Regions from separate parts of the Achromobacter sp. MUI-25009338 genome, predicted to be linked through region 1. Evidence: riboswitches for the same ligand, from Rfam matches in the RefSeq annotation. Region 1 holds a riboswitch; the other holds the start of a gene.
What was found. Region 1 has a riboswitch for glycine ahead of gcvT (glycine cleavage system aminomethyltransferase GcvT). Riboswitches for the same ligand answer to the same signal wherever they lie in the genome.

Region 1 (14,837 bases):
GTTTCGACGCGATCCTGCTGGACCTGCACGGTGCCATGGTCGCGCAGGGCGTGGAGGACGCCGAGGGCGACCTGCTGCGCCGGCTGCGCGAGATCGATCCGGTCACGCCGGTGGGCGTCACGCTGGACATGCATGCCAACATCTATGACGACATCGTGCGCAACGCCACGGTCGTCAGCGGCTTCCATACCTATCCGCACGTGGACATCCGCGAGGCCGGCGTGCGCGCCGCCGACGTGATCGCGCGCACCCTGAAAGGCGAGATCAAGCCCGTCATGGCCTGGGCCAACAAGCCCATGCTGCCGCACATCATGCGCCAGGGCACCCATGCCGCGCCCAACCAGCCGCTGCAGGCGCGCTGCAAGGAGCTGGAAGCCGCCGGCGTGCTGGCCGCCTCGGTCTTCGTCGGCTTTCCGCACGCCGACATCGCGCAGGCCGGCCTGAGCGCCGTGGTCTGTACCGACGGCAAGCTGGACGAAGCCGAACGCCACCGCGACGAGCTGCTCGAACGCGCCTGGGCCGGGCGCGCCGACTGGGTGTTCCATCCCGAGCCGCTGGCGCCCACCATCGCCCGCGCCAAGGCCATCGAACAAGGCCCGGTGGTGCTGCTGGACCATTACGACAACACCGGCTCGGGCGGCACCATGGACACCACCGCGGTGCTGGCCGAAGTGCTGCGCCAGGAGCTGGACAACGTCGTCTTCTACGCGATCTGCGATCCGCAGGCCGCGCAGCAGGCGGCCGCCGCCGGCGTCGGCAGCAACGTCACGCTGCAACTGGGCGGCAAGATGGCCATGCCCGCCATCAAGCAGCCCAGCGAACCGCTGGCGGTCACCGGCCGGGTCAAGCTGGTGTTCGACGGCGTCTATCTGAACCGCGGCCCCATGTACCGCGGCGTGCGCAACGACACCGGCCTGACCGTGGTGATCGACACCGGCCGCGTCGAGATCGTGGTGGTGTCGCGCCACCAGGAACCCTTCGACGTCAACTGCCTGCTGTCGGCCGGCATCGACCCGCTGCAAAAGCGCTACGTGGTGCTCAAGAGCCGCGTGCACTGGCGCGCGGGCTTCTCCGACATGGCCACGGCCGTCATCGAATGCACCGGCGTGGGCGTCACGACCTCGGATTACGGCGAACTCGAATTCAAGAACGTGCGCCGTCCGATCTATCCGCTGGACCCGCTGTAGCCCCCCAAGCTCGCGCTTGAAAGGCCGGCGCCCAGCGCCGGCTTTCATTTTGAAATCTTCTGTAACTGCACGCGCGCTCGGCCGCCCTGCCGCCTCGGTATACTCGCCGCGGGCCTGACAGGCCGATGAATACAACTAGATAATCAACGATATAAGCAGAACGATGAAAAAGAGCGTAGCGATCACCCTCGGCGTGGTCATAGTGGGAGCGGGAAGCTGGGTAGGCGCCACGTGGTACACCGGCAAGCGCATCGAAGAAAGCTCGCAGCGTCATCTGGCCGAGGCCAATGAAAAGCTGGCCAAGATCACGCCGCTGTTCGGCCTGCGCATCGACCAACTGAAGTACGAGCGCGGCCTGTTCTCGACCCAGGCGCGCTACGGCCTGTCCTTCGTCAAGAGCGACAAGGATTCCGACATGCCCGAAGGCATGGTCGAATTCGACACCGCCATCGAGCACGGCCCCTTCCCCAAGAGCGCCGTGGCGCAGGGCGCGATCGCGCCCAAGCTGGCCTTCGTGCGCACCGAAGTGGCCAAGACGGACAACCTCAAGGAACTGTTCGAGCTGACCAAGAACGTGACGCCGGTGGCCGGCGACGCCATCATCAGCTTCGGCGGCCAGGCTACCTCCAGCGCCCGGATCGCGCCGGTGCAGGTCGAGCACGAAGGCACCAAGGCCGAGTTCAGCGGCATGACCATCAACGGCACCTTCGACCGCAAGCTGCAGGCCGTCACCGCCCATGCGCTGATGGAAAAGCTGTCGGTCGACGGCGAGAAGTCCGACGATCCGACCAAGATGACGGTCGCCGGCCTGACCATGGACATCGACAGCCGCATGGGCAAGTTCGGCCTGTCCATCGGCGACTCCAGCCTCAAGGTCAAGCGCCTCGACATCGCCAGGCCCGACGAAGACGTCAAGGTCTCGCTCGACAACCTGGGCTACGGCGTCAAGCTGGCCGAGGACGACAAGACCCTGAGCGCCGAGGCCACCTACCAGACCGGCGACATCGTGCTCAACGACGTGGCGCTGGGCAATGGCCAGGCCGTCATCCGGCTGGCCAAGCTGGACGGCCCGGCCGTCAAGCAGCTGTCGGACACCTATAACCAGATCCTGCGCCAGGTCATGATGGGCGCCAGCGACGAGGGCCTGCAGGACGAGCAGTTCGACGTGCTGCTGGACAACGCCGGCAAGCTGCTCAGCGGCAACCCCTCCTTCAGCATCGACCCGATCAGCTGGAAGACCGCCAAGGGCGAAAGCAAGCTGACCTTCGCGCTGGACCTGGCCAACCCGAAGGACGTGAAGAACCTGACGCCGCAGGAAATCGCGGTCCAGGCCATCAAGAAGATCGACGCCACGCTGGTCATCTCCAAGCCCATGGTGCGCGACCTGATGGTGCAGTACGCCATCAAGCAGGAGGGGCTGGACGAAGTCGCCGCCGGCGGCCAGGCCGACGAGCAGATGCGCTCGGTGTCCGGCATGGCCGAAATGCTCAACGTCGGCAAGAACGACGGCGACAACATCATCGGCAAGTTCACCTTCGCCGACGGCATGGGCGACCTCAACGGCACCAAGATCCCGGCCGAGGAACTGTTCGCCGGCCTGCTGGGCGCCGCCGGCATGAATGGCATGGACGAGGAAGGCGAGCCGGAAGACCCGACGCTGGGCGGCGAGCTGGAGCCCGCCGCGACGGCCAGCCCGGCCGAGCTGATGCAGGACTTCGACCTCGACACCGTCAACGCCATGCTGACCGACATGGCGTACTCGACCCGCAAGGAAGACGGCGAAGAAGGCCCGGTGCTGATCATCGACCCGGCCCAGACGGGCGCCAGCGACCTGCGCATGCAGCTTCTGTGCAACGACTTCACCGAACAGTGCCAGGACCTGGTCGCCACCGCGACCTTCCGCAGCAAGAAGCCGGTCTCGCTCAAGGCCATCAACGCCTGGAACCAGCAATACCGCTGGACCCGCGCCTACCTGGACGACAAGAACCAGGCCGTGCTGCAGATGGACATGAACGCCGAAGGCGGCATCGGCAAGGAGAACCTGCAGATCATGCTGAACACCTACTTCAGCATCGTGGAGGATTTCTCCGCCACCATCGAGGCGACGCCGGCGCGCTAGCCCGGTGTATCGGAGATGAAAAATCCCCCATCGTTTTGCGATGGGGGATTTTTTTTCGTGACAGATGGGTTGCGCGCGTTGGGGGTTCGGGTTTTTGCCGGGGTCGTGGCGCGCTACACCCATCCTACGCTTGTAGGATGGGTGTAGCGCGCGATGCCTTGAACAAGAATCCGAACATCAAGCGCGCGAAACCCATCAGGCGGCGTAGGCCTCGACCGGCAAGCAGGCGCACACCAGATTACGGTCGCCGTAGGCGTTGTCCACGCGCGCCACCGGCGGCCAGTACTTCGCCTCGCGCAGCGACGCCACCGGATAGGCGGCCTGCTGGCGCGGGTAGTCGTGCAGCCATTCTTCGGCCAGCAGCATCTGCGCGGTGTGCGGCGCGTTCTTCAGGACGTTGTCCTCGCGGTCGCGTTCGCCGCGCTCGATCTGGGCGATTTCCTCGCGGATCGAGATCATGGCGTCGATGAAGCGGTCCAGCTCGGCGCGGCCTTCCGATTCGGTCGGCTCGACCATCAGCGTGCCGGCGACCGGGAAGCTCATGGTCGGCGCATGGAAGCCGTAGTCCATCAGGCGCTTGGCGATGTCCTCGGCGCTGATGCCGCTGGTTTCCTTGAGCGGACGCACGTCCAGGATGCACTCGTGCGCGACGCGGCCGTCGCGGCCCGCGTACAGTACCGGGTAGTGGTCGCGCAGGCGCGTGGCGATGTAGTTGGCGTTCAGGATGGCCACTTCGGTGGCGCGGCGCAGGCCGTCGGCGCCCATCAGCGCGATGTACACGTAGGGGATGGGCAGGATGCCGGCCGAGCCGAAGGGCGCGGCCGAGACCGGGCCGACCTTGGCGTCGCTCGACAGCTTGCCCTGCTCGTTGACCACGCCCGGCAGGTACGGCGCCAGGTGCGCGCGCACCGCCACCGGACCCACGCCCGGGCCGCCGCCGCCGTGCGGGATGCAGAAGGTCTTGTGCAGGTTCAGGTGCGACACGTCGGAACCGAACTTGCCCGGCTTGGCCACGCCGACCATGGCGTTCATGTTGGCGCCGTCCAGGTAGACCTGGCCGCCGGCCTGGTGCACCAGGTCGCAGATTTCGGTGACGGCTTCCTCGAACACGCCGTGGGTCGACGGATAGGTGATCATCAGCGCGGCCAGCTTGTCGCCCACCTGGGCGATCTTGGCGCGCAGGTCGGCCAGGTCCACGTTGCCGTTGGCGTCCGAGGCCACCACCACCACGTCCATGCCGGCCAACTGGGCCGAGGCGGGGTTGGTGCCGTGCGCCGAGGCCGGGATCAGGCAGATGTTGCGCTGGTGCTGGCCGTTGGCCTGGTGGTAGCCGCGGATCGCCAGCAGGCCGGCGTATTCGCCCTGCGCGCCGGAGTTCGGCTGCAGGCTGATGTTGTCGTAGCCGGTGATTTCGCACAGCGCGGCCGACAGGCGGTCGATCAGGTCGACGTAACCCTTGCTCTGCTCGGCGGGCGCGAACGGATGGATCAGCGCGAATTCGGGCCAGGTGATGGGGATCATCTCGGCCGTGGCGTTGAGCTTCATGGTGCACGAACCCAGCGGGATCATGGTGCGGTCCAGGGCCAGGTCCTTGTCGGCCAGCTTGCGCAGATAGCGCAGCATGTCGGTCTCGGACTGCACGCTGGAGAACACCGGATGCGCCAGGATCGCGCTTTCGCGCGCCAGGCCGGCCGGAATGCCGCCGGCGGCGGCCGCGTCCAGCGCGTCGAGGTCGAGTTCGACGTCGTCGCGCTGCAGGCCGGCGGCGAAGACGTTGACCAGCGCCTGCAGGTCGGCGGCGGTCACGGTTTCATCCAGCGACACGGCCAGGCGCGCGCCGTCGACGCGGCGCAGGTTGATGCGGGCGCAGTCGGCCGCCGTCACGATGGCGGGCGTGGCCGCGCCGGTTTCGAGCAGCAGCGTGTCGAAGAAGGTGTCGTTGGCGACCTTCACGCCCAGCTTGACGAGCTCGGCGCGCAGGATGGCGGTGCTGCGCTGCACGCGCTCGGCGATGCGGCGGATGCCGGCCGGGCCGTGCCAGACGGCGTACATGCCGGCCATCACGGCCAGCAGCACCTGCGCGGTGCAGATGTTGGAAGTGGCTTTCTCGCGGCGGATGTGCTGTTCGCGCGTCTGCAGCGCCAGGCGCATCGCCGGGTTGCCCTGCGCGTCCTTGGACACGCCGACCAGGCGGCCGGCCATGTTGCGCTTGAAGGCGTCCTTGCAGGCCATGAAGCCGGCATGCGGGCCGCCGAAACCGAACGGCACGCCGAAGCGCTGGGCCGAACCGATGGCGATGTCCGCGCCCCACTCGCCCGGCGCGGCCAGCAGGGCCAGCGCCAGCAGGTCGGTGGCCACGGCCACGATCGCGCCCTGCGCGTGCGCGGCCTCGGCCAGTTTGCGGTAGTCGGCCACCGAGCCGGTGCTGTGCGGGTACTGCAGCAGCACGCCGAAGCACTCGGGCAGGCCTTCGGCCTCGTCGCCCACGGCCAGTTCGATGTCCAGGCCCTCGGCGCGCGTGCGCACGACTTCGAGGGTCTGGGGGTGCACATGGCGCGAGACGAAGAACACCTGGCTCTTGGACTTGGCGCTGCGGCGCGCCAGGGTCATGGCTTCGGCCGCGGCCGTGCCTTCGTCCAGCAGCGAGGCGTTGGAGATGTCCAGCCCGGTCAGGTCGGCGACCATGGTCTGGTAGTTCAGCAGGGCTTCGAGGCGGCCCTGCGAGATTTCGGGCTGGTACGGCGTGTAGGCCGTGTACCAGGCGGGATTCTCGAGGATGTTGCGCAGCACCACGTTGGGCGTGTGGGTGCCGTAGTACCCCTGGCCGATGTAGCTGCGGTAGACCTGGTTGCGGCCGGCGATCTGCTTGAGCTCGGCCAGCACGTCGGTTTCGCTGCGCGACTGCGGCAGCGCCAGCGGGGCCTGGCTGCGGATCTTGGGCGGCACGACTTCGTCGATCAGGGCGTCCAGGCTGGGGCTGCCGATGACGGCGAGCATGGCGGCCTGGTCGGCGTCGGAAGGGCCGATGTGGCGGGGAATGAAGTCGGTATGGGTGTCTAGGGCGCGCGACATGGGGGGAGATCTCGGGATGGCGGGGACGGACGCGATGGCGGCTTGCGCGGGCGGACGGACCGCCCGCGCAAGAACCGGCTTAGCCGTTGGCGACGGCTTCGTAGCCGGCGGCGTCCAGCAGCTTGTCGGCGTCGGCGGCGTTGACCGGCTTGATCTTGAAGATCCAGGCGGTGAAGGCGGATTCGTTGATCAGGTTGGGGTTGTTTTCGAGTTCTTCGTTGAACGCGACGATTTCGCCGGCCACGGGCGCGTAGATGTCGGAGGCGGCCTTGACCGACTCGACCACGCCGGCGGTCTCGCCGGCCTTCAGCTGGGCGCCGACCTTCACGTCGCCGACGAAAACCAGGTCGCCCAGCTGGTCCTGGGCGGTATCGGTGATGCCGACGACGAACACGTCGCCCTCGGCTTTGACCCATTCATGGGACTCGGTGTACTTGCGATCGGTGGGCAGACTCATGGGAGCTCCTGGGAATACGGGTAGATGAATGGTGTTGCGCGCCTCGCGCGGGCGGCCATGGCGTCCCGCGCGAAGCTTCGAGTTTACGAGTGTTCGACGGCCTTGCCGTTACGCACGAAGGGCAATTTGCAGGCCAGGGCGGGCACCCATTTGCCGCGGATATCGACCTCGACCGTGTCGCCGGGCTTGACGCTCTGCGGCAGGCGGGCGAAACCGATGGACACGCCCAGCGTGGGCGACATGGTGCCGCTGGTCAGCTCGCCCATGCCGTCCTTGGTGCGCACGGCCATGTGCGCGCGCATGACGCCGCGTTCCTGCAGCTTCAGGCCGAGGAAGGCGGCCGGGGTGGCGAACTGTTCCAGCGCCTCGCGGCCGATGAAGCGGCGCTCGGCGTCCTTCAGCGACACCGTCCAGGTCAGGCCGGCCTGGTTCGGCTGGATCAGTTCGTCCATGTCCTGGCCGTAGAGGTTCATGCCGGCTTCCAGGCGCAGCGTATCGCGCGCGCCCAGGCCGCAGGGACGCACGCCCTGGGCGGCCAGGTCGCGCCACAGCTGCACCACTTCGGTGGCGGGCAGCACGATTTCGAAGCCGTCCTCGCCGGTGTAGCCGGTGCGGGCCACCAGCGTGTCGTCGCCGACCACGGCGGCCACGAACGGGGTCAGCGGCTCGGTGGCGGCCTGCCAGGCCGGGCGCGCGGCCCACACCTTGGCGCGGGCGTTGGGGCCCTGCACGGCCACCATGGCGAGGTCGCGGCGGGCCGTGATGGCCACGTCGAAACCGCCGGCCTGCTTGACGCGCTGCATCCAGGCGATGTCCTTGTCGGCGGTGCCGGCGTTGACCACCACACGCCATTCGTCGGCGGCGAAGAAATAGATGATGAGATCGTCGATCACGCCGCCCTGCGGGTTCAGCATGCAGCTGTACAGCGCCTTGCCGGGCACGGTCAGCTTGGCCACGTCGTTGGCGACCAGGCGCTGCAGGAAGGCGAACGCGTCCCGGCCGGCGATGTCCACGTTCAGCATGTGCGAGACGTCGAACATGCCCGCGTCCTGGCGCACGGCGTGGTGCTCTTCCAGTTGCGAGCCGTAGGCCAGCGGCATGTCCCAGCCGCCGAAATCGACCATTCGGGCGCCGGCGGCGACATGTTCTTCGGCTAGCGGGGTGCGTTTGAGGGTTGCGGACATGCGCGGAAACTCCGGGGCGGCTTGGTTGCCAGGGTTACGGAATGCCGGTGGTGCCAGGCGGGCTGCGCCCTGCACTACGGCTGAATCTTCCGCCCCTCTGTCCTTTTGCCTGAGAGTTGCCCCGCTAGGCGGGTTTGCACCTTCGGCGCCTGGGCTGCTCGACATGTCCCTTGTTTCAGGGGCGGCGCCAGGTCTCTCCAGAGTACTGTTTTGCCGTGTCCACGCGGTGATAAACCGGGACGGGGCAAGCATGGGCGGTATGGGTTACCTGAGCGATTCCGGGCGAATTGCGCCTTCGGCGGCGGCCGGATGGACAGGCCGCTCTCTCCCGCAACATGCGTGACAGCGGCGAAAGCATACAACGAAAGCCATCGGCAGGGAATGGGAACCGCGGCCCGTGCTAGCCCAACGCGGTATCCAGCAGCATCATCAGCACGAAGCCCAGCATCAGCCCGCAGGTGGCGTAGACCTCGTGCCCCTTGCGGTGCGACTCGGGGATGATCTCGTGGCTGATGACGAACAGCATGGCGCCGGCGGCGAAGCCCAGGCCCCAGGGCAGCATCGGCGCCGACCAGCCGACCACGGCCGCGCCCAGCACCGCGCCCAGGGGCTCGACCATGCCCGACAGCATGCCCAGCGCCGCCGCGAAGGCCCGCGGATAGCCCGCGGCCAGCAGCGCCACGGCCACCACCAGCCCCTCGGGGATGTCCTGGATCGCGATGCCGGTGGCCAGCGCGGTGCCGCGCAAGGGATCGTTGCCGGCGTAGCCCACGCCGATGGCCAGGCCCTCGGGCAGGTTGTGCAGCGTGATGGCGAACACGAACAGCCAGGTGCGGCGCAACCGGTGCGCCTCGATGCCTTCGCGTCCCTTGATGAAATGCTCGTGCGGCAGCGTGCGGTCCATGAGCAGCAGCACCGCGGCCCCCAGCAGCACGGCGCCCGCCACCGTAAGCCCCGCCCCCCAGGGGCCGTAGCCCAGCCCGCGCGCCGCGGCGATGCCGGGCGCCACCAGCGAGAAGGCGCTGGCCGCCAGCATCACGCCGGCGCCGAAGCCGAACATGCTGTCCTGCAGTTTCTGCGGGATGCTGCGGGCGAACAGGATGGGCACGGTGCCCAGCGCCGTCGCGGCGGCCGCCACCAGCCCGCCCAGCAAGGCGTCGGCCACGTGCGGCGCGCGCACGTCCAGGTACGCCCACAACTGGTGCAGGGCCAGGCAGGAAACCAGCACGGCCAGCGTCCAGACGCTGATGCTGGTGGCGGCGGGCCGCACACGATGGCGGCTGAAGGTATTCATACGGCGCTGCCCTCCTTCAGAGAGTCGCGTTCAGCGCTGCGCCGCGGCGTAGCGGCGCGCCACTTCAGGCCAGTTGACGACATTGTAGAAGGCCGCGATGTATTCCGGCCTGCGGTTCTGGTACTTCAGGTAATAGGCATGCTCCCAGACGTCCAGCCCCAGGATGGGCGTATTGCCGTGCATCAGCGGGCTGTCCTGGTTGGCGCTGCTCTCGACCGTCAGCCGGCCCTCGGGCGTGACCGAGAGCCAGGCCCAGCCGCTGCCGAAACGGGTCAGCGCGGCCTTGGTGAATGCCTCGCGGAACGCGTCCATGCCGCCCAGCTCGGACGCGATGGCGGCGGCCAGCGCGCCGTCGGGCGCGCCGCCGCCGGCCGGCGACATCACGGCCCAGAACAGGCTGTGGTTGGCGTGGCCGCCGCCGTGGTTGCGCACCGCGCCGCGCACGGCCTCGGGCAGCTGCTCCAGGCGCGCCACCAGCGCTTCGACCGGCTCGTCGGCGGCGATGCCCGCCCCTTCCAGCGCGGCGTTCAGGCTGTTGACGTAGGTCTGGTGATGCTTGCTGTAGTGGATCTCCATCGTCATCGCGTCGATGTGCGGCTCCAGCGCGTCGTAGGCGTACGGCAAGGGGGGCAGTGTGTAGGCCATGTGTATCTCCGTGGGTGGCGCGCCCAAAATAGGACGGGCGAACTCAATTCTTGAAATACAAATGATATTTATTTTTATTTAACGTCGCAACGCCGATATTTCCATCCCGGCCATAGCCGCGCGCTATCGGCGCCGCCGCCCTACAGCGCGCGCCCGCAGGCCACGCCCGAGGCCCAGGCCCACTGGAAGTTGTAGCCGCCCAGCCAGCCCGTGACGTCCACGGTTTCGCCGATGAAATAAAGGCCGGGCACGGCCTTGGCCTGCATGGATTTCTGGTCCAGGCCGCGCGTGTCCACGCCGCCGCGCATGACTTCGGCCTTCTTGTAGCCGGCCGTGCCGCTGGGCACCAGCGTCCATTGGTGGATGTCCTGGGCCAGCGCGCGCAGGGTCTTGTCGGGCGCGTCGGCCAGGCGCAGCGCCGCCAGCCCGGGCTTGCCGGCCTGCTCGGCCAGGTGCAGCCAGCGGTCGGCCAGGCGCTTGGGCCACAGCCCGCCCAGCACGGTGTGCAGCTGCTGGCGGTTGCCGGACTTCGAGGCCAGCAGCTCCGCGGCCAGGTCGCGGCCCGGCGCCAGGTCCACCACGATGGGTTCGCCCGGCTTCCAGAAACTGGATATCTGCAGGATGGCCGGCCCCGACAGGCCGCGATGGGTGAACAGCAGGTCTTCCAGGAATTCGCCGCGCGCCTTGCCCTGCCCCGTGTGCAGGCCGACTTCCAGCGCCACGCCGGACAGCTCCGACAGCGGCTGCCATTGCGCGGCATCGAAGGTCAGCGGCACCAGGGCGGGCCGCGGCTCGACCACTTTCAGGCCGAACTGGCGCGCGATCTTCAGGCCGAAGTCGGTGGCGCCCAGCTGCGGGATCGCCATGCCGCCGGTGGCCACCACCAGCTTGGCCGCGCGAATCGTTCCCTGGCCGGTGTGCAGCGTGTAGCCCTGTTCGCCGTGGCCGATCTCGGCCACCGGACAGTTCATGCGCCACTGCACCGAGCCGGCGTCGCATTCGGCGCGCAGCATGTCGATGATGGATTCGCTGGAATCGTCGCAGAACAGCTGGCCGCGGTGCTTCTCGTGCCAGGCGATGCGGTGGCGCTTGAGCAGCGCCAGGAAGTCCTGCGGCGTGTAGCCCGCCAGGGCCGAGCGGCAGAAATGCGGGTTCTCGGACAGGAAGTTGGCCGGCCCGGCGCCGATGTTGGTGAAGTTGCAGCGTCCGCCGCCGGAGATGCGGATTTTTTCGGCCAGGCGCTGCGCGTGGTCGACCAGCACCACGCGCAGGCCGCGCTGGCCGGCCACCGCTGCGCACATCATGCCGGCGGCGCCGGCGCCGATCACGGCTACATCGAACATCGACACGCGCGACCCGTCACTCTTCCTTCAGGCAGTCGACGTAGTAGCGCTTCTCGCCGTCCTCGCCCACTTCGTCGGCCAGGCCGTGGATGTAGGTCTCGAAGCCGGGGAAGCGTTCGTTGAACTCGCGCGCGAACTGCAGGTACTGGACGATGGTGCGGTTGAAGCGCTCGCCCGGGATCAGCAGCGGGATGCCCGGCGGGTACGGCGTCAGCAGCACGCCGGTGACGCGGCCTTCCAGCTTGTCGATCTCGACGCGCTCGACCTCGCGGTGCGCCATGCGGGCGAACGCGTCCGAGGGCTTGAGCGCCGGAACCATGTCGCTCAGGTACATCTCGGTGGTCAGGCGGGCCACGTCGCGCTCGCGGTAGGCCTCGTGGATCTGCTGGCACAGGTCGCGCAGGCCCATGCGCTCGTAGCGGCGATGGTCGCGGCAGAATTCCGGCAGGATGCGCCACAGCGGCTGGTTGCGGTCGTAGTCGTCCTTGAACTGCTGCAGGGCGGTCAGCAGCGTGTTCCAGCGGCCCTTGGTGATGCCGATGGTGAACAGGATGAAGAACGAATACAGGCCGGTCTTCTCGACCACCACGCCGTGCTCGGTCAGGTACTTGGAAACCAGGGCGGCCGGGATGCCGGTTTCGCCGAAGCTGCCGGACATGTCCAGGCCCGGGGTGATGACCGTGGCCTTGATCGGGTCCAGCATGTTGAAGCCTTCGGCCAGGTCGCCGAAGCCGTGCCAGTGGTCGTTGGACTCCAGGATCCATTCGTCGCGGTTGCCGATGCCTTCGGACACCAGGCGGTTCGGGCCCCAGACCTTGAACCACCAGTCGTTCTTGCCGAACTCGGATTCCACCTTGCGCATGGCGCGGCGGAAGTCCATGGCCTCGCGGATGCTTTCCTCGACCAGCGCGGTGCCGCCCGGCGGCTCCATCATGGCCGCGGCCACGTCGCAGGACGCGATGATCGCGTACTGCGGCGAGGTGGACGTGTGCATCAGGTAGGCTTCGTTGAAGACGTTGCGGTCCAGCTTGCGGGTCTCGGATTCCTGCACGATGATCTGAGAGGCCTGCGAGATGCCGGCCAGCAGCTTGTGCGTGGAGTGCGTGGCGAACACCATCGCGTCCTGGCTGCGCGGGCGGTCCTGGCCGATGGCGTGCATGTCCTGGTAGAACTCGTGGAAGGACGCATGCGGCAGCCAGGCCTCGTCGAAGTGCAGCGTGTCGACGTAGCTGCCGAGCTGCTTCTTGATCATTTCGACGTTGTAGATGACGCCGTCGTAGGTGCTCTGCGTCAGCGTCAGGATGCGCGGGTTCTTGTTCACCGCCTCGCGCGCGAAGGGGTTGGCCTCGATCTTCTTGCGGATGTTGTCCGGGTGGAATTCTTCCAGCGGGATCGGGCCGATGATGCCCAGGTGGTTGCGCGTGGGACGCAGGAACACCGGGATCGCGCCCGTCATCGTGATGGCGTGCAGGATGGACTTGTGGCAGTTGCGGTCCACCACCACCACGTCGCCGGCGGCGACGTTGGCGTGCCACACCACCTTGTTGGAGGTGGAGGTGCCGTTGGTCACGAAGAAGCAGTGGTCGGCGTGGAAGATGCGCGCCGCGTTCAGTTCGGATTCGGCCACGGGACCGGTGTGGTCCAGCAGCTGGCCCAGTTCGTCGACCGCGTTGCAGACGTCGGCGCGCAGCATGTTCTCGCCGAAGAACTGGTGGAACATCTGGCCGACCGGGCTTTTCAGGAAGGCCACGCCGCCGGAGTGGCCGGGGCAGTGCCACGAGTACGAGCCGTCCTGCGCGTACTTGACCAGTTCGCGGAAGAACGGCGGCGGCAGGCCGTCGACGTAGCTGCGCGCTTCGCGGATGATGTGGCGCGCCACGAATTCGGGGGTGTCCTCGAACATGTGGATGAAGCCGTGCAGCTCGCGCAGGATGTCGTTCGGAATGTGCTCCGAGGTGCGGGTCTCGCCGTACAGGTAGATGGGGATGTCGGCGTTGCGGAAGCGCAGCTCGCCGATGAAGGCGCGCAGGTTCTTGATCGCGCTGGCCACGTCCTCGGGCGAGTCCTCGTCGAATTCCTCGTCGTCGATCGACAGGATGAAGGCGCTGGCGCGGCTCTGCTGCTGGGCAAAGGAACTCAGATCGCCATAACTGGTCACCCCGATCACCTCGACGCCCTCGGCCTCGATCGCGGCGGAAAGGGCGCGGATGCCCAGGCCGGACGCGTTCTCGGAACGGTAGTCCTCGTCGATGATGAAGATGGGGAAGCGGAATTTCATGCGGGCGCTCCTGGGGGCAAGGCGGAATCGGTCGCGTACGGCGACACGAATGTACAGCTGGTAAAAATCCGCCTGATGACAGACGGCGCGAGCACCCGCCGGGGCGGCGGGAATGGGCGAATTGTAGGGCGGTTTTTCCTGCAGGCCTAAGGGAAATCCCGAAATGGCCCGAACGCCGTTGTGATCACGCTAAAACCCGCCCCGGCCGCGCCGGCCCGAACGCCCCTGCTCAGCCCCGCAGGCGCCGCCGCACGTCGTCGCGCGGCGCGTAGCCGATGGTCGCGCGCCCGTCCTCCACGTCCCAGGCGCTGCCCTGGTTGGCCGACACCCCGTTGACGATGACGCTGCCGTCGGGCCAGCCCGAGGCGTCCGCGGTCAGGGCGGCGACCAGCAGGCGTTCGAAATCGCCGTTGGACAGCCACATGTCGTGGAACCACGCCAGGGCGCGGCGGGCGGGCTCGTCCAGCGCCTGCGGGTCGGGCGCGCGCCGGTGGGCCACGCCGGAATACGTCATGTCGCGCGGATCGTTGTCGCCCGGCAGGATCCAGCCGATGCGCGCGGCCACGGTGGACAGGCGGCCGCCGGTCATGGCCGAGCACGCGCGGCACAGGCGCTCGCCCATCTCCTTCGAGGTGGCGTAGGCCAGCGCATGCACTTCGCGTTCGCCGTCGAACCAGCGCGTGCCCGGCGCCGGTTCGCAGCGCACGGAGAGCCTGCCCGGCCCCATCGAGGCGGCCAGCGGCTCGTCCTTGTAGCCGCCCATGACGTGGTTGGACGAGGAGAAAAACAGCCGCCGCGCGCCGTGCGTGGCGGCGGCCGTCAGCACGTTCAGGGTCATGCCGTAGGACGCCAGCGCCTCTTCCCAGCTGGCGTCGGGCGTGGAGTGGCGGGCCGCCAGGTGCACCACGGCGTCCACGTCGGCGAAATGGCGGGTCCAGGCCGGGTCGGGACGCTCCAGGTCGGCCGCGACCAGCGTCAGGCGCTCGCGCAGCGCCGGATCGAACGCGCCGGCGTCGACCTGCACGTCGATGCCGGTCAGCTGCGCGCACCAGGGCTGGCGCGCCAGGATGGCCAGGGCCTTGCGGCCGAGATGGCCGGCGGCGCCGGTGACGAGGATGCGGGCGGGCGGTGGGGGCATGTCAGTCTCCTGGTGGCGCATCGCGTTCGGGCAGCGATGCAGGCGACCTGGTAGGAGCTGAGGCCAGGCGTGGGCCGATCCGGTGTCTGGAAAACCGGCGGCGCTGTCAATGCGCCGCCC
Region 2 (14,837 bases), 1.3 Mb from region 1:
CCGGGCAGCGCTTCGGGCAGCAGCACGTGGCGCACGATGTGCCAGCGCCGGCAGCCCATGGCGCGCGCGGCTTCCACCAGGCCGTGGTCCACCTCGTTGAGGCTGACCTGCGCGATGCGCGCGAAGAACGGCACCAGGTTGGCCGACAGCGGCACGATGGCGGCCCAGGTTCCCAGGGTGGTGCCCACCAGCATGCGCGTGAACGGCAGCATGGCCACCAGCAGGATGATGAAGGGAATGGCCCTGAAGGTATTCACCACGATGGACAGCGCCTTGTTCAGGCGCGGCAGCGGATAGAGATTGCCCGGCGCGGTGACCGTCAGGACCAGCGCCAGCGCCAGCCCGCAGACGATGGCGATGGCCGCCGCCACGCCCACCATGGTCAGGGTCTGCAGAAACGCCTGCAGGTATTTATCGAACATCGGCAGCGACATAGCCCAGCACCTTTATCTGATCGGCCACCAGCGCGGCGCGCGCGGCCTCTTCCCGTAGTGCGCCCGCCGGCACCGACACCAGCAGGCTGCCTTGCGCGTGACCGCGCAGGCGGTCCAGCCCGCCATGCAGCAGCGTCGCGCCCGGCCCCAGGGCGGCCAGCGCCTGCAGCGAAACGCCGCCCGGCCGCCCCTGCCCCGTGAAGCGCAGGCTCAGCACCGCCACGCCGTCGCGGCCCTGCAGGTCGGGCACCAGCCTGGCCTCCAGGTCGGCCGGCAATCCATGTTGCAGGGGCCGCAGCAAGGCGCGCGTGGCCTCGGCCTGGGGATTGCCGAAGACACGCCAGACCTCGCCGTGCTCGACCTTGCGCCCGCCGTCGAGCACCAGCACCTTGTGGCAGATCTCGCGGATCACCGCCATGTCGTGCGTGATCAGCACCACCGTCAGGCCCAGCTTGCGGTTGATGTCGCGCAGCAGGGTCAGGATGGACTGCGTGGTCTCGGGGTCCAGCGCCGAGGTGGCCTCGTCGCACAGCAGGATCTCGGGCTCGTGCACCAGCGCCCGGGCGATGCCGACGCGCTGCTTCTGGCCGCCGGACAGCCTGGCCGGATAGACGTCGGCCTTGTCGCCCAGCCCCACCAGCTCCAGCAGCGCGGCGACGCGGGCCCGCGCGGCCGCCGGCTTCACGCCGGCCACGCGCAGCGGCAGGGCCACGTTCTCGGCCACCGTCTTGGCCGACAGCAGATTGAAGTGCTGGAAAATCATGCCGATGCGCCGGCGCAGCGTCACCAGGGCATTCTCGTCCAGCCCGCCCGCGTCCACGCCATCGATCAGCACGCGTCCGGCGCTGGGCCGCTCCAGCATATTGATGGAGCGCAGCAGCGTGGACTTGCCGGCGCCGCTGCGCCCGATGATGCCGAACACCGTGCCGCGGGCAATCGAGAACGACACGTCGGACAGCGCCGCAACCGCGCCGCGCGCGCCCTCGTAGCGCTTTTGCAGCCCTTCGAACACGATGTGCTCGTCGCCCGCCGGCAGCGGCGGCGCGGCCGCCGGCTGGGCAATGGAAAACTCATGTTGCATCATGGCTCAGAACACCGGAATCACGGAGCCTTCGAACTTGCTGAGGATGAACTGGCGCACCTCTTCCGAGTGGTAGGCCTTGACCAGCTCGGGCACCCACGGCGCGTTCCTGTCCTGTTCGCGGACCGCGATGATGTTCACATAGGGATTGTTTTCCTTCTTCTCGACCGCGATGCCGTCGCGCGTGGCGATCAGGCCGGCCTGGTAGGCGAAGCTGTTGACGATGGCGGCGGCGTCCACGTCGGGCAGCGAGCGCGCCAGCACCACCGAGGCGCTCTCCACGAACTGGAGCTTCCTGGGGTTGGCGGTCACGTCGGCCAGGGTGGCCGTGCCGGTGGCCGGGTCGAAGCCGTTCCTGAGCGTGATCAGGCCCTGGTCGCGCAGCACCACCAGCGCGCGCGTCTGGTTGCTGGGATCGTTGGGTATGCCCACGCGCGCGCCTTCCGGCAGGTCCTTCAGCGACTTGTACTTGCGGGAATAGAACGCGATGGGCGAAATCAGCGTGTTGGCCACCGGCACCAGCTTGTAGCCGCGCTGGCGGATCTGGTCGTTCAGAAAGGGAATGTGCTGGAAGGCGTTGGCCTCCAGGTCGCCGTTGTTCAGGGCCTCGTTGGGGCTGGCGGTGCCGGTGATGACCACCGGCTCCACGGCCAGACCGTTCTTCCTGGCGACCTGGGCCACCACTTCCCAGATCTGTTCGTCGACGCCGCCGCGCACGCCGACCTTCAGGGGTTTGGCGTCGGCCGAAAAGGCCGGGCCGTGGAACATCGCCGCCGAGGCCAGCACCACGCCAAGCAGCTTCTTGAAAATACGGGGAGTCATTTTGGAATCGCCTCTCAGGCTAAACGGTTATGAGAGAAACGATTCTAGGGACGGGCACGCCCGGCGCGAACGAAGACTTCGTTCGGTGCTTATGGCCGGGGCGTTTGGTTATGGCCGCGCGGCATATGCGCGCGGCGCGCCGACGGCGTTCAGAACGGCTTGACGATCACCAGCGCGACGATCGCGGAAGCCGCGACCACGGTGAACGGCGCGTACCAATCGATCAGCGGCGGACGCTGCGCGCCGCCGCCGGCCATGCGGCGCAAGGCCTTGCTCTGGACGCCCAGCAGCGCCGACAGCGCCAGCGCGATGGCGATCTTCACCCAGATCCAGTTCATGACGAACCAGCCGAAGGTCACGGCCAGGTGCAGGCCGACCAGCCAGGCCAGCACCATGGCCGGCGTGGTCACGTACAGGGTCCAGCGGCGCAGCGCGCCGAGCATCCTGCTTTCTTTCGGGGCTTGGCCGCCTTCCTGGGGCTGCGAGGACAGCAGGAACAGCGACACGAACAGCGAGCCGCCCAGCCAGGCGACCACGGCCGCCACGTGGAGCATTTTCAGGAGTTGGTATGTCATGGCCGGCATTATCGCCGCAGGCGCGCGCCGCGGCGAACCGGCTTGCAACGGCAATTTGCGCTACGGCAAAGCGGCGGCCCGGCGCGGCCTTACTTGGCGGCGTCGGCGCCTGCCGGCGGCGGGCTGCCCGCCGGCGCCGCCTTGCTGTCCGCGGGCGCGGCCTTGCCATTGGCGGCCGGCGTATCGCTGGCGGCCGCCGGGTTCAAGGTGTCGGCCGGCGCGTCCGGCGACACCGCGGGGTCGGCCGGCGCCGGCTTGGGCGGCGTCTTGCCGCGTCCGGCCGGCGCCGGTTGCGGCGCCGAAGCGGCCTGCGCGTCCGGCAGAAAGCGCTGCAACAGCTGGAAAAATCCGTCGTAGAACTTGGGCCGCGCCACCGTCTGGCTGGCGGTCTTGACCAGCGAATCGTCGCTGGCGCCGAACGGCATGGACACCTGGCCCAGTACGCTCACGCCCACGCTGGCCGAATTGGCGGTGCGCTTGATCGAATAGCGGTCCTGCACCGCGGTGGCGAACACCGTCGAGCGCTCGTTCGACGCGCCATCGGCGGCGCATTCGATATTGAAGCTGATCTGCGTATGCTGGCCGTCCTCGGCCTGGAAATTCTTGTGCCCGGTCACGCGCGCCGACTCGAAGCGGTCGATCAGGTAGCCCTGGCTCAGCAAGGCGCGCCGGCCCGCGTCGCAGGCGGCCGCGCTGCTGGCCGCGACGCTGCGCGAGTAGGTGTCGTTCTGGGTGAAGTCCTCCTTCTCATACGCGGGCTTGGGGGAGGAGCATCCGGCCACGGCGCCCGTCAGGGCGGCGAGCAGGATCAGGGACGAACGGCGGGTGATACGAGGCATGTATGGGCGTCCGCGAGCCGGCGGCTTGCGGCAGTGTGATGCGTGAACGTCGGTTATAGCGCATCCCCCCGCCTCAAGCCTTTACCAGGAATGAACAGTTCAACAGAGAGGTAACAGGCGATATAACAGGGACAAAACGAACGGCTACTGGGACTAACCCCTGGTCCCACGCCGCCGGATTTTGGCTATTCTGCCCGCGTCGATCCAAAACCCCGCAGAAGAGACCTGCCCGCCGCGGCAGGCGCCGACGGAGCAACCGCCCCGGAAACTCTCAGGCAACCAGGACTGCGCGGTCTAGACAATCTGGAGAGCGGCGCCGCGCGCGCCCACCGAAGGGGAACCCGCCGCCATCCGCGCGGCGCGTGAAACTCTCAGGTACCAAGACAGATGGGGTGCTGCGGCCGGGTGGCCGCGGCCACCCTACCCTTGGAGCGACCATGCCCCGCATCGCCATCATCGGCGCCGGCATCACCGGCGTCACGTCCGCCCATGCCCTGAACAAGCTGGGATTCGACGTCACCGTCTACGACCGCCAGCGCTACCCCGCCATGGAGACTTCCTACGCCAACGGCGGCCAGCTGTCGGCCAGCAACGCCGAGGTCTGGAACAGCGTGTCCACCATCATGAAAGGCCTGCGCTGGCTGGGCCGCCACGACGCCCCGCTGCTGCTCAATCCGCGTCCGGGCTGGCACAAGTATTCCTGGCTGGCCCAGTTCATCGGGCAGATCCGCAACTATCGCCAGAACACCATCGAGACCACCCGCCTGGCCATCGAGGCGCGCCAGCACCTTTACGCCATGGCCGAAGAAGAAGGCATCGATTTCGACCTGGAGCGCCGCGGCATCCTGCATATCTACCACGACGCGGCCAGCTTCGACACCGCGCGCCGCGCCAACGCGCTGCTGCGGCAAGGCGGGCTGGAGCGCTACGAGGTGACCGCGGAAGAAGCGCGCCGCATCGAGCCGGCCCTGCAGACCGCCTGCCACGCCGGCTTCTACACGCCGTCGGACGCCACCGGCGACATCCACAAGTTCACCAGCGGCCTGGCCCGCGCCTGCCAGCGCCGCGGCGTGCGGTTCGTGCAGGACGCCGACATCACCGCCATCGCGCACGAGGGCGGCGCCTACCGTCTGGACCTGGCGGCAGGCGCGCTGCCGGCCCGGCAGGAATCGGCCGACGCCGTGGTGATCTGCGCCGGCGCGGCCAGCCGCCAGTTCGCGCGGCAGCTCGGAGACTCGCTCAACATCTATCCGGTCAAGGGCTATTCGATCAGCGTGCACCTGGACGACGAGGCCAGCCGCGCCGCCGCGCCCTGCGTGAGCCTGCTGGACGAGGCCGCCAAGATCGTCACCAGCCGCCTGGGCGACCGCTTCCGCGTGGCCGGCACGGCGGAATTCAACGGTTTCAACCTGGACATCCGCGCCGAACGCGTGCAGCCGCTGGTGGACTGGACCCGCCGCCACTTCCCCGGCGTGCGCACCGCGCGCGTGGTGCCGTGGTGCGGGCTGCGCCCGATGACGCCGAACATGATGCCCAGGGTCGGCCCCGGCAAGCGGCCGGGGGTGTTCTACAACACCGGCCACGGCCACCTGGGATGGACGCTGTCGGCCGCGACCGCCCAGATGCTGGCGGCCAGCGTCCAGGCGGGCATGGGCCGGGCCTGAGCCCTGCGGCGCTCAATGCGCCGCGACCGCTTCCCTGCTGTCCTGCTCGACGGCGCGCGGCGGCGCGCCTTCCGCGCCCGGCGGGCAGGCGTTCTTGCAGATCCGCCCGTCCTTCATCACCAGGCTGATGCGGTCCGGGTCGATCAGCAGCGACAGGTCCTCCAGCGGATTGCCGTCGACCATGACCACGTCCGCCAGATAGCCGGGACGCAGCATGCCCAGCTCGTGCGGCCGCTGCATGATCTCCCCGCCCAGCCGGGTGGCCGACACCAGCGCCTCGGTGGGCGTCATGCCGACATAATCCACGAAATACTGGAGATCGGAGGCGTTGGTTCCGTGCGGCATCCAGGCGAAGCCGTAGTCTCCGCCAGGCAGGATGCGTATGCCGCGCCGGTGCATCTTGCGCAGCGATTCGGCGGCGATCTCCAGTTCGCGCTTGTAGCCCATCTGCTCGGCGGCGGCGGGCGTGATGCCGTAGTCGGAAGCATGGAAGGCGGTGCGAACCAGCCAGCCGATGCCCGGCGCCACGAAGTGCCTGTCCTTGTTGGCTTCCAGCATGTCGAGCGCCTCTTCGTCGGCGAAGCTGGCGTGATAGATCATCTCGATGCCGTGCCGCACGCATTGCTTGACCGATTCGCTCGAACGCGCGTGCGCCGCCACGCGCTTGCCGAAACGCTTGGCCTCGGCCGCCAGCATGGCGATCTCCTCTTCCGAGAATGGCGACATTTCGGCCGGCAGCCCGGCGATGTACTCGCCCGACAGATTGATCTTCAGGTGGTCGACGCCGTACTTGATGAAGGTGCGCGCCGACCGCCGGATCTCTTCGGGGCCGCTGCAGACGCTGCCGAAGCTGAGTTCATCGAAAGGCATGTGCGGCAGCGTGTTGTCGCCCAGCGCGCCGATCGTGGTGATCTCCTGGCTGCCCGCCAGGTAGCGGGGGCCGGGGCATTCCCCCGCGTCGATCGCGTTGCGCAACACCACGTCCAGGCGCGGCTTGGCGGCCGCCGCGCCGACGGCCGAGGTCCAGCCCATCTCCAGATAGCGCTTGGCCACGCGCACGCACCAGAGTATGTGTTCCTCCGGCGGCATGAACTGGATGGCGGCGAGCGAGGGCTGGTCGTTCCACGAGAAATGCGTGTGCGCCTCGGTCATCCCGGGCATCAGGAAGCGGCCGCGGCCGTCGATGACGCGCGCGCCATCGCGGCTCACCTGCCGCGGCGCGCGCGCGACCTCGGCGATGCGCGCGCCGTCGATCAGCACCTCGCCCTTGAACACGGCTTCGCCGGTGCCATCGAAGATGGCGACATTGGTAATGGCAATTCTGGACATGACAAGTCTCCTCCGGCCCGCGCCGCGGGCCGGCTTTCTTATGTTGAAACGCCAGGAAAAGAGCGGCTAACGCTGCGCCGCGTAGAACTCCCGCAGGGCCTGCACGCAGGCCTGGGGCTGTTCATAGGTCGTCCAGTGTCCGCAATCGCCGAACACCACGTAACGGCTTGCCGCGATGCGGCCGGCCAGCGCCTCGACGTTGGCCGGCGGCGCCACGCCGTCCTGGTCGCCGGTCACCAGCAGCGCCGGCACGTCCAGCGATTCCACGGCGGCGGGCTGCGCGCCGGCCAGCGCCTCGCAGCTTTGCGCATAGCCTTCCGGCGGCTGGCGCATCACGCTTTCGCGCACCAGCGCCAGCACCGCGGGCTGATCCTGCCTGGTCCGGGCGCTGGTCGCGCCCTTGACGATGGCGTCCGCGATCTCCTGCATGGCCGCGTCGCCGCCGCGCGCCAGCTCGGCGCGCGCGCGGATGCCGGCGCGTCCGGCGTCGGGCGGCGCGGCCAGCGGCCCGAACAGGGCCAGCGACCTGACCCGGCCGGGGTGCGCCACGGCGAAATGCTGGGCCACGATGGTGCCCAGGGAATGCGCGGCGATGTGCAGCGTATCGATCTTCAGTTCCGCCAGCATGCCGGCCAGCGCGTCCACGTAGGTCTGGATGGACAAGGGCTGCGAACCCAGCGGCGAGCGCGCGCTGCCCGGCAGGTCCGGACGGATGACGCGCAAGCCCTCGAACGCGCCCATCACCGGCGTCCAGGTGTTGGAAGAGCCGCCCAGGCCGTGTATGCACAACAGCGCCGGCCCCTCGCCGTCGATTTCCACCGCCAGACCGTTGACGTAGTTCGTGCTCATGCTTGCTCCTCGACAAACGTGTTCTCGATGACGCCCAGACCCTCGACCTCCACGCGCACCACGTCGCCGGCGGCCAGATAGCGCGGCGGCTGCATGCCCATGCCCACGCCCGCGGGCGTGCCCGTCGCGATCACGTCGCCGGGATACAGCGTGATGCCGCGCGAAATCGTTTCGATCAGGAACGGAATGTCGAAGATCATGTTCTCCGTGGGTCCGTCCTGGCGCAGCTCGCCGTTGACCCAGCAGCGCACGCGCGTGCGCGTGCCGTCGAACTCGTCGGCGGTGGCGATCCACGGCCCCATGGGACAGAACGTGTCGAACGATTTCCCCATGTCCCACTGCTGGTGGCGCATCTGCACGTCGCGGGCGGTGACGTCGTTGACGACCGTATAGCCGAACACGTGCTCCAGCGCCCGGGCGCGCGGGATGTTCTTGCCGCCCTTGCCGATCACGACCGCCAGCTCGGCCTCGTAGTCGATCTGCGACGAGACGCCGGCCGGCAGCAGCACGTCGTCGCGCGGCCCCACCACGCACTCGGGCACCTTGGTGAAGACGATGGGCCAGGACTCGGGATTCGCGTCGTTGTCCTTGAAGACCGAGGCCGACAGCTCCTTGGCGTGGGCGTGGTAGTTGCGTCCCACGCACCACAGGTTGCGGCGCGGCCTGGGCAGCGGGGCCAGCAGCCTCGCCTCGGCCAGCGGCAGCGCCGCCCCCGTTGCGGGCAGTTCGCGGCCCGCGGCCAGCAGGTCGATCACGGCCTGGGCGCCCAGGCGCTTGCGTTCCGCGTCGAACGCCAGGGGCGCCACCGTCGCGCCATCGGCGGACACCAGTCCCACTTCCTGGCTGCCGTTCAATATAAAGCTAGCAATGCGCACTACCGTCTCCTTCTTCTACCTGAACAGTCCCGCGGCGGGCCCGTGGCGCGCCGGCAGGTTCGGAGGACTTTATAGGCGCCGGCCGCGGCGCGCTTATCGCCGGGTGCGCGGACTTATCGCAGAGTCAGATCTTGTGCTAGGTGAATACACCTACGCCGGATTCGCGCGCAAACGCCCATAAAATTCCCGCAGGCGCCGCCGCCGCGCAACGGACTCGCCCAGCTGGCTCGCAAGGCGAGGACGAAAAGACAGGAGACGGAGATGCAGGAGACTTATGCCTTGCACGAAGGCGCGTTCGGCCGCGCCGTCGTGCTGGAACTGCGCGATGACCTGATCGCGCACGCGCACGCCGAAGTGCAGCTCGCCCTGTGGCTGGGCGGCTCGCGGGCGCAAGGCCGCGTCGGCCAGACCGTGGTGCCCTACAGCGAAAACCTGGCGCTGGGCGCCAACCCCTACGAGTCGCACGACGCGCGGCTGCTCGAACGTTCGGGCCCGGCGATTTTCCTGGTCCTCTACATCGCCAAGCCCTGGCTGGACGAACGGCGCGCCGCCACCGGCCGCCCGTTCCATTTCGACGCGCCCGGCGTGCCCATCGACGCCGCCGTGCGGCAGAGCTGCTGGCGCCTGCTGGACAAGATCGTCGCGCCGCACCAGCACCCGGGCGCCGATATCGACGCCGAGGTCGAAGCCCTGCTGCTGGCCGCGATCGAATCGTCGGCCGGGCCGGACCGGGCGCCGCGTCCGGTCTCGCCGGCGCCCGCGCTGGACCGCCGGCTGCGCGCGGCCATCGCCTATATGCGCCAGCACGTCCACGAGCCGATGGCCGTGGAGGACGTCGCCAGCCGCGTCGGACTGTCGCGCGGGCACTTCTTCGCGCTGTTCCGCGACCAGCTCAACACCACGCCCCAGGTGTTCTGGAGCGCGGTGCGCGTGGAGGAAGCCGTGCGCCTGCTGGCGCACCAGAAGCAGCCCCTGACCTCGGTGGCGTTGGATCTGGGTTTCTCGACGCCCGGCAATTTTTCGCGCTTTTTCCGCGAGCACATGGGCGTGTCGCCGTCGCGCTTCCGGCGCGCGGCGACCGGGCCGGCGCAGCATCTGCTGACCGGCGTCGACTGAAGCCGCGCTCAGGCGGCCGCGGCCTGCCTCTGGCGCAGCAGCGACAGCGCCGTGTCCTCGATCATGTCCTCCTGGCCGCCGATCATGCCGCGCCGGCCCATTTCGACCAGGATCTCGCGCGCGGGCACGCCGTACTTCTGCTCGGCGCGCTTGGCGAACAGCAGGAACGAGCCGTACACGCCGGCATAGCCCAGCGTGAGCGCGTCGCGGTCGATGCGGATCGGGAAGTCCATGATGGGCACCACGCGGTCTTCGGCCACGTCCTGGATCTTGAACACGTCCACGCCGGTCTCCACGCCCATGAGGTCCAGCACCGACACCAGCACTTCCAGCGGCGTGTTGCCGGCGCCCGCGCCCAGGCCCGCGGCGGCCGCGTCGATGCGTACCGCGCCGGCCTCGATCGCGGCGATGCTGTTGGCCACGCCCATCGCAAGATTGTGGTGGCCGTGAAAGCCCAGCTCCGTCTCGGGGTGCAGCGCGGCGCGCACCGCCTCGATCCTGGCCTTGACGGTATGGGGCAGCAGATGGCCGGCCGAGTCGGTGATGTAGATGCAGTTGGCGCCGTAGCCTTCCATCAGCCTGGCCTGCCGCACCAGTCCCTCGGGGCTGTTCATGTGGCTCATCATCAGGAAGCCCACCGTGTCCATGCCCAGCTTGCGCGCCTCGCCGATGTGCTGCTCCGAGGTATCGGCCTCGGTGCAGTGCGTGGCCACGCGCAGCGTGTGCACGCCCAGCGCGTGGGCGCGGCGCAGGTCGTCGACCGTGCCGATGCCCGGCAGCAGCAGCGCCGACACCTTGGCCTGCTTCATCTGCGGCACCACCGCCGCGAGGTATTCCTCGTCGGTGTGCAGCGGGAAGCCGTAGTTGACCGACGCGCCGCCCAGGCCGTCGCCGTGCGTGACCTCCAGCATCGGCACGCCGGCCTCGTCCAGGCCGCGGGCGATGGACACCATCTGCTCCAGCGTGATCTGGTGGCGCTTGGGATGCATGCCGTCGCGCAGCGTCATGTCATGCAGTACGACTTTCTTGCCTTTCAGTTCCATGTTCCTGATCTCCTAGTTTGCGGCCGGGACGGCGGCGTCGGCCAGCATCTGTTCGGCGAACATTTCGGCGCTGCGCACCGCCGCCGCGGTCATGATGTCCAGGTTGCCCGAGTACTTGGGCAGGTAGTCGCCCAGGCCCTCGACCTCCAGGTAGACCGACACGCGCCTGCCGTCGAACACCGGCCCGTTGACCAGCCGGTAGCCCGGCACGTACTTCTGCACCTCGGCGATCATGGCGTGTACCGACTCGCGAATTCTGTCCTGGTCGGGCTCGGTCTCGGTCAGGCAATGGACCGTGTCGCGCATGATGAGCGGCGGCTCGGCCGGATTGAGGATGATGATGGCCTTGCCCTTTTTGGCGCCGCCGATGCGTTCCACGGCGCCGGCCGTGGTGCGGGTGAATTCGTCGATGTTCTTGCGGGTGCCGGGGCCGGCCGAGCGCGACGACACGGTGGCCACGATCTCGCCGTATTCCACCGGCTGCACGCGCGAGACGGCGTAGACCATGGGAATGGTGGCCTGGCCGCCGCAGGTGACCATGTTGACGTTGTTGTGCCCGCCGCCCAGCAGGTCCTTGAGGTTGACCGGCGGCACGCAGTACGGGCCGATGGCGGCCGGCGTCAGGTCGATGACCTTGACGCCGCGCGCGGTGAGCTTGTCCGAGTTCTCTTTGTGCACATAGGCGCTGGTGGCGTCGAAAGCGAAGTCGATGCCGTTCTCTTCCAGGTGCGGCAGCAGGCCGTCGACCCCGTCCGAGGTGACGCGCAGGCCCATTTCCCGCGCGCGCTTGAGCCCGTCGGATTGCGGGTCTATGCCCACCATCCAGACCGGCTCCAGCACCGGGCTGCGCTGGAGCTTGGCCAGCAGGTCGGTGCCGATGTTGCCCGAGCCGATGATGGCGGCCCGCAGTTTGCGTGACATGGTTTACTCCTTGATGATTGAACGAAAGAACCGCCGCGCCGCCTCAATTGCCCATCAGGCCGAGCGGCGCCAGGGACAGCCCGGGCACGTAGGTGATCGCCAGCAGGGTAGCGATCATGGCCACGATGAAGGCAATGGAGCCGGCCGCCGCCTTCTCCAGCGCAACGCCGCCGATGCGCGCGCCGACGAACAGGTTCACGCCCACCGGCGGGGTGACCATGCCGATCGCCAGGTTGACGATGATCACGATGCCGAAGTGCACCGGGTCCACGCCCACCGCCGTGACCACCGGCAGCAGAATCGGCGTCAGGATGATGATGGCGGCGATGGTCTCCATGAACATGCCCACGAACAGCAGCAGCGCGTTGATCAGCAACAGGATGACGATGGGGTTGTCGGTCAGGTGCACGATGTAGTCGGCGATCACGAACGGGATGCGCTCGATCGCCAGCACCCGGCCGAAGATGGTCGCGGTGCCGACGATGACGATCACGGTGGCCGAGGTCAGCGCCGATCCGGCGATCACCTGGTACAGCCCCTTGAAGCTCAATTCCTTGTGCACGAAGGCGCCCACCACGAAGCCGTACAGCACGCCCACGGCGGCGGCCTCGGTCGGCGTGAACACGCCGCCGTAGATGCCGCCCAGGATGATCACCGGCGCCAGCAGCGCCCACTTGGCGTCCCATACCGCGGCCGCGATCTCGGCGCCGCTGTAGCGCCGCTCCGAACCGCGGTAGCCGTGCTTGCGCGCGCTGAGGTAGGCCACCACGATCAGCGCCACGCCGATCAGCAGGCCGGGAATGATGCCGGCCAGGAACATCTTGGTGATCGACACGTTGGCCGACACCGCATAGATGATCATCGGGATGCTGGGCGGGATGATGATGCCGATGCTGCCGGCCGCGGCGATCAGGCCGACCGAATAGCCCTTGTCGTAGCCCTGCTGGGCCATGGCCGGCAGCATGATGCCGCCGATCGCGGCCACCGTGGCCGGCCCCGAGCCGGAGATCGCGGCGAAGAACATGCAGGTGACGATGGCGATGATGGCCAGCCCGCCCGTATAGCGCCCGAACAGCACGTTGCCCACGTTGAGCAGGCGGCGCGACAGCCCGCCCTGCCCCATCAGGTCGCCGGCCAGGATGAAGAACGGCACCGCCATGAGCGGGAAGGAATCGATGGAGGTCACCAGCCCCTGGGCGATGTAGCTGCTGCTGACCTTGCCGCTGTAGATCAGCGCGACGGCCGAGGCCAGGCCCAGCGAGATGGCGATGGGGACGCTCAGTATCAGGAGCGCCAGGAAGCTGCCGAACAGCAATAGCGAAATCATGCGCGGCCTCCGTGGCGCAGCGCGCCCAGTTCAACGAAGATGCTTTGCACCAGCCGGAAGATCACCAGCGCGAAGCCGACGGTGGGCGCCAGGTAGATGACGCCCATCGGCAGGCCCAGCGAGGACGAGGTCTGGCCGAACTTGAAGATCTTGAGCGTCAGCGCGTAGCCTTCCTTGACCACCATCGCCGCGAACACGATGAAGAGCGCGTGCGACAGGATCACGAAGCCCGCCTTCAGCCTGCCGGGCAGGCGCGACACCGCCGCCTCCACGCAGATGTGCGCATTGCGCTTGACGGCGTAGCTCACGCCCAGATAGGTGGCCCAGATGAAGCAATAGCGCGCCAGTTCCTCCGACCACGCCAGGGAGCTGTCCATGACGTAGCGCATGAACACCTGGGCGCAGATCAGCAGCGACATGGCCGCCAGGAGGAACACCGTGAGCACTTCTTCCAGGTGCTTGTCTAGAAATTTCCACATGATTGCGTCGTTCCGAAGACGGCCGGCGCGCGGCCGGCCGCGCCGCCGCGATGCGCGGCGGCGGCTTGGAGGCGCGCTTTGCGCGCGCGTTGGAAGGGTTCCGGCGCCCGGCGCCGGCCGGGCTCAGCCGCCGGTCTTGCCGGTTTCGGCCACGATGCGGTCGACGATGTCGCCGCCGACCTTCTTCTTCACCATCTCCTGGATGGGACCCATGCGGCTGGAGAACGCCGCCAGCTCTTCGGGCGTGAGGCTGGTGAAGGTGACCGTGGGCATGGCGGCCTCGGCCTTCTCATCGGCCTTTTGCGCCAGTTCGCGCTGGTAGGCGGTGGTGTCCTTGACGGCTTGCAGGAACGCCTTCTTGTCGGCGTCGCTGAAGCGCTCGTAGACCTCGGGATTGATCAACAGCGGCCATGGCGAATACACGTGGTTGGTCTTGGTGATGTACTTCTGCACTTCGTTGAACTTCATGTCGTAGAAGAGGTTGATCGGCCCCTCCTGCGCGTCGAACGTGCCCTGCTGCAGCGCCGTGAACAGTTCGCCGAAGGCCAGCGGCGCGGGGTTGGCGCCCTCGGCCTTCCAGGCCGCGATGTGCACCTCGTTCTCCATGGTGCGCATCTTCATGCCTTCCAGGTCGGCCGGCGACTTGATCACCTTCTTGCTGTTGGTCAGCTGGCGAAAGCCGTTTTCCCAGTAGGCCACGCCCTTGATGCCGACCTTGTCCAGGCTGGCCAGCAGGCCCTGCCCGATATCGCCGTCCAGCACCCGATAGACGCTGGCCCGGTCCTTGAACAGGAACGGGATATCCAGCGCGAAGAATTCCTTGTTGAAGTTGCCCAGCACCGCCGAGGACACGAAGGTCATGTCCACGTTGCCCAGCTGGATGCTTTCCACCAGTTCGCGTTCGCTGCCGAGCTGCGAATTGGGAAAGATCTCCATCGTGATGCGCCCGTCGGTCTTGGCCGCGAGTTCCTTGGCCAGGTGTTCCAGGGCCTGGTGGCCGGTGTTGCTGGTGGAGGCGGCGTGGCCCGCCTTGAGCACGATTTTTTCGGCCGCCTGCGCCCGGCCCGCAAGGCCGGCCGCGCACAGGGTCGTCGCCGCGGCGATGGCCGCAAGCCGGAACAGCTTCGTGGTGATGAGATTCGTCATTGGTTTGTCTCCAACGCTGCGCCGCTCCCGTGGGAGGCGGCATGTTCTTGTTCGGGTGAATCGGGCTGGGAATGCCGTAGGCGCATTCTAGATTGATGCTAGAATTTTTTCAAATAATGATAGATGCTCTCAACATATGAGAATAAAGGCCGGACACTCCGGCCATTCCACAACCGAAAGAGGAGTCCCTGCATGAACATTGCGGCATCGGAAACAGCGTCCGCACCCTGGAACCCTGAAAGCATGCTGGCCGCGCTGCGCGCCGACGCCGGCATCGGCGAAGTGCTGGCGGGCGCCGACATCGAGGCCCGGTTCCTGAACGACTGGAGCGGCGAGG

Region 2: linked by a shared signal. The riboswitch ahead of AC1IQ6_RS10045 (D-amino acid dehydrogenase) and the one ahead of gcvT (glycine cleavage system aminomethyltransferase GcvT) in region 1 are both predicted to bind glycine.

What each region holds. Positions count from the first base shown of each region.
Region 1 covers NZ_CM170627.1:807,776-822,612, reverse strand. The annotation lists gene AC1IQ6_RS03810 (M81 family metallopeptidase) at 1-1,187, shown strand, start outside; gene AC1IQ6_RS03805 (DUF945 family protein) at 1,351-3,306, shown strand; gene gcvP (aminomethyl-transferring glycine dehydrogenase) at 3,502-6,378, opposite strand; gene gcvH (glycine cleavage system protein GcvH) at 6,458-6,835, opposite strand; gene gcvT (glycine cleavage system aminomethyltransferase GcvT) at 6,919-8,019, opposite strand; glycine riboswitch at 8,107-8,230, opposite strand; glycine riboswitch at 8,265-8,360, opposite strand; gene AC1IQ6_RS03785 (ZIP family metal transporter) at 8,420-9,313, opposite strand; gene AC1IQ6_RS03780 (superoxide dismutase) at 9,344-9,958, opposite strand; gene AC1IQ6_RS03775 (BaiN/RdsA family NAD(P)/FAD-dependent oxidoreductase) at 10,099-11,301, opposite strand; gene AC1IQ6_RS03770 (arginine/lysine/ornithine decarboxylase) at 11,318-13,579, opposite strand; gene AC1IQ6_RS03765 (NAD-dependent epimerase/dehydratase family protein) at 13,809-14,717, opposite strand.
Region 2 covers NZ_CM170627.1:2,101,016-2,115,852, reverse strand. The annotation lists gene AC1IQ6_RS10070 (methionine ABC transporter permease) at 1-434, opposite strand, end outside; gene AC1IQ6_RS10065 (methionine ABC transporter ATP-binding protein) at 412-1,518, opposite strand; gene AC1IQ6_RS10060 (MetQ/NlpA family ABC transporter substrate-binding protein) at 1,522-2,337, opposite strand; gene AC1IQ6_RS10055 (CopD family protein) at 2,487-2,912, opposite strand; gene AC1IQ6_RS10050 (DUF2242 domain-containing protein) at 3,002-3,751, opposite strand; glycine riboswitch at 3,957-4,049, shown strand; glycine riboswitch at 4,051-4,142, shown strand; gene AC1IQ6_RS10045 (D-amino acid dehydrogenase) at 4,189-5,415, shown strand; gene AC1IQ6_RS10040 (metal-dependent hydrolase family protein) at 5,428-6,744, opposite strand; gene AC1IQ6_RS10035 (alpha/beta fold hydrolase) at 6,811-7,593, opposite strand; gene AC1IQ6_RS10030 (fumarylacetoacetate hydrolase family protein) at 7,590-8,468, opposite strand; gene AC1IQ6_RS10025 (helix-turn-helix domain-containing protein) at 8,730-9,584, shown strand; gene dmpG (4-hydroxy-2-oxovalerate aldolase) at 9,593-10,627, opposite strand; gene AC1IQ6_RS10015 (acetaldehyde dehydrogenase (acetylating)) at 10,640-11,548, opposite strand; gene AC1IQ6_RS10010 (TRAP transporter large permease) at 11,592-12,875, opposite strand; gene AC1IQ6_RS10005 (TRAP transporter small permease) at 12,872-13,354, opposite strand; gene AC1IQ6_RS10000 (TRAP transporter substrate-binding protein) at 13,478-14,500, opposite strand; gene AC1IQ6_RS09995 (FAD-binding oxidoreductase) at 14,693-14,837, shown strand, end outside.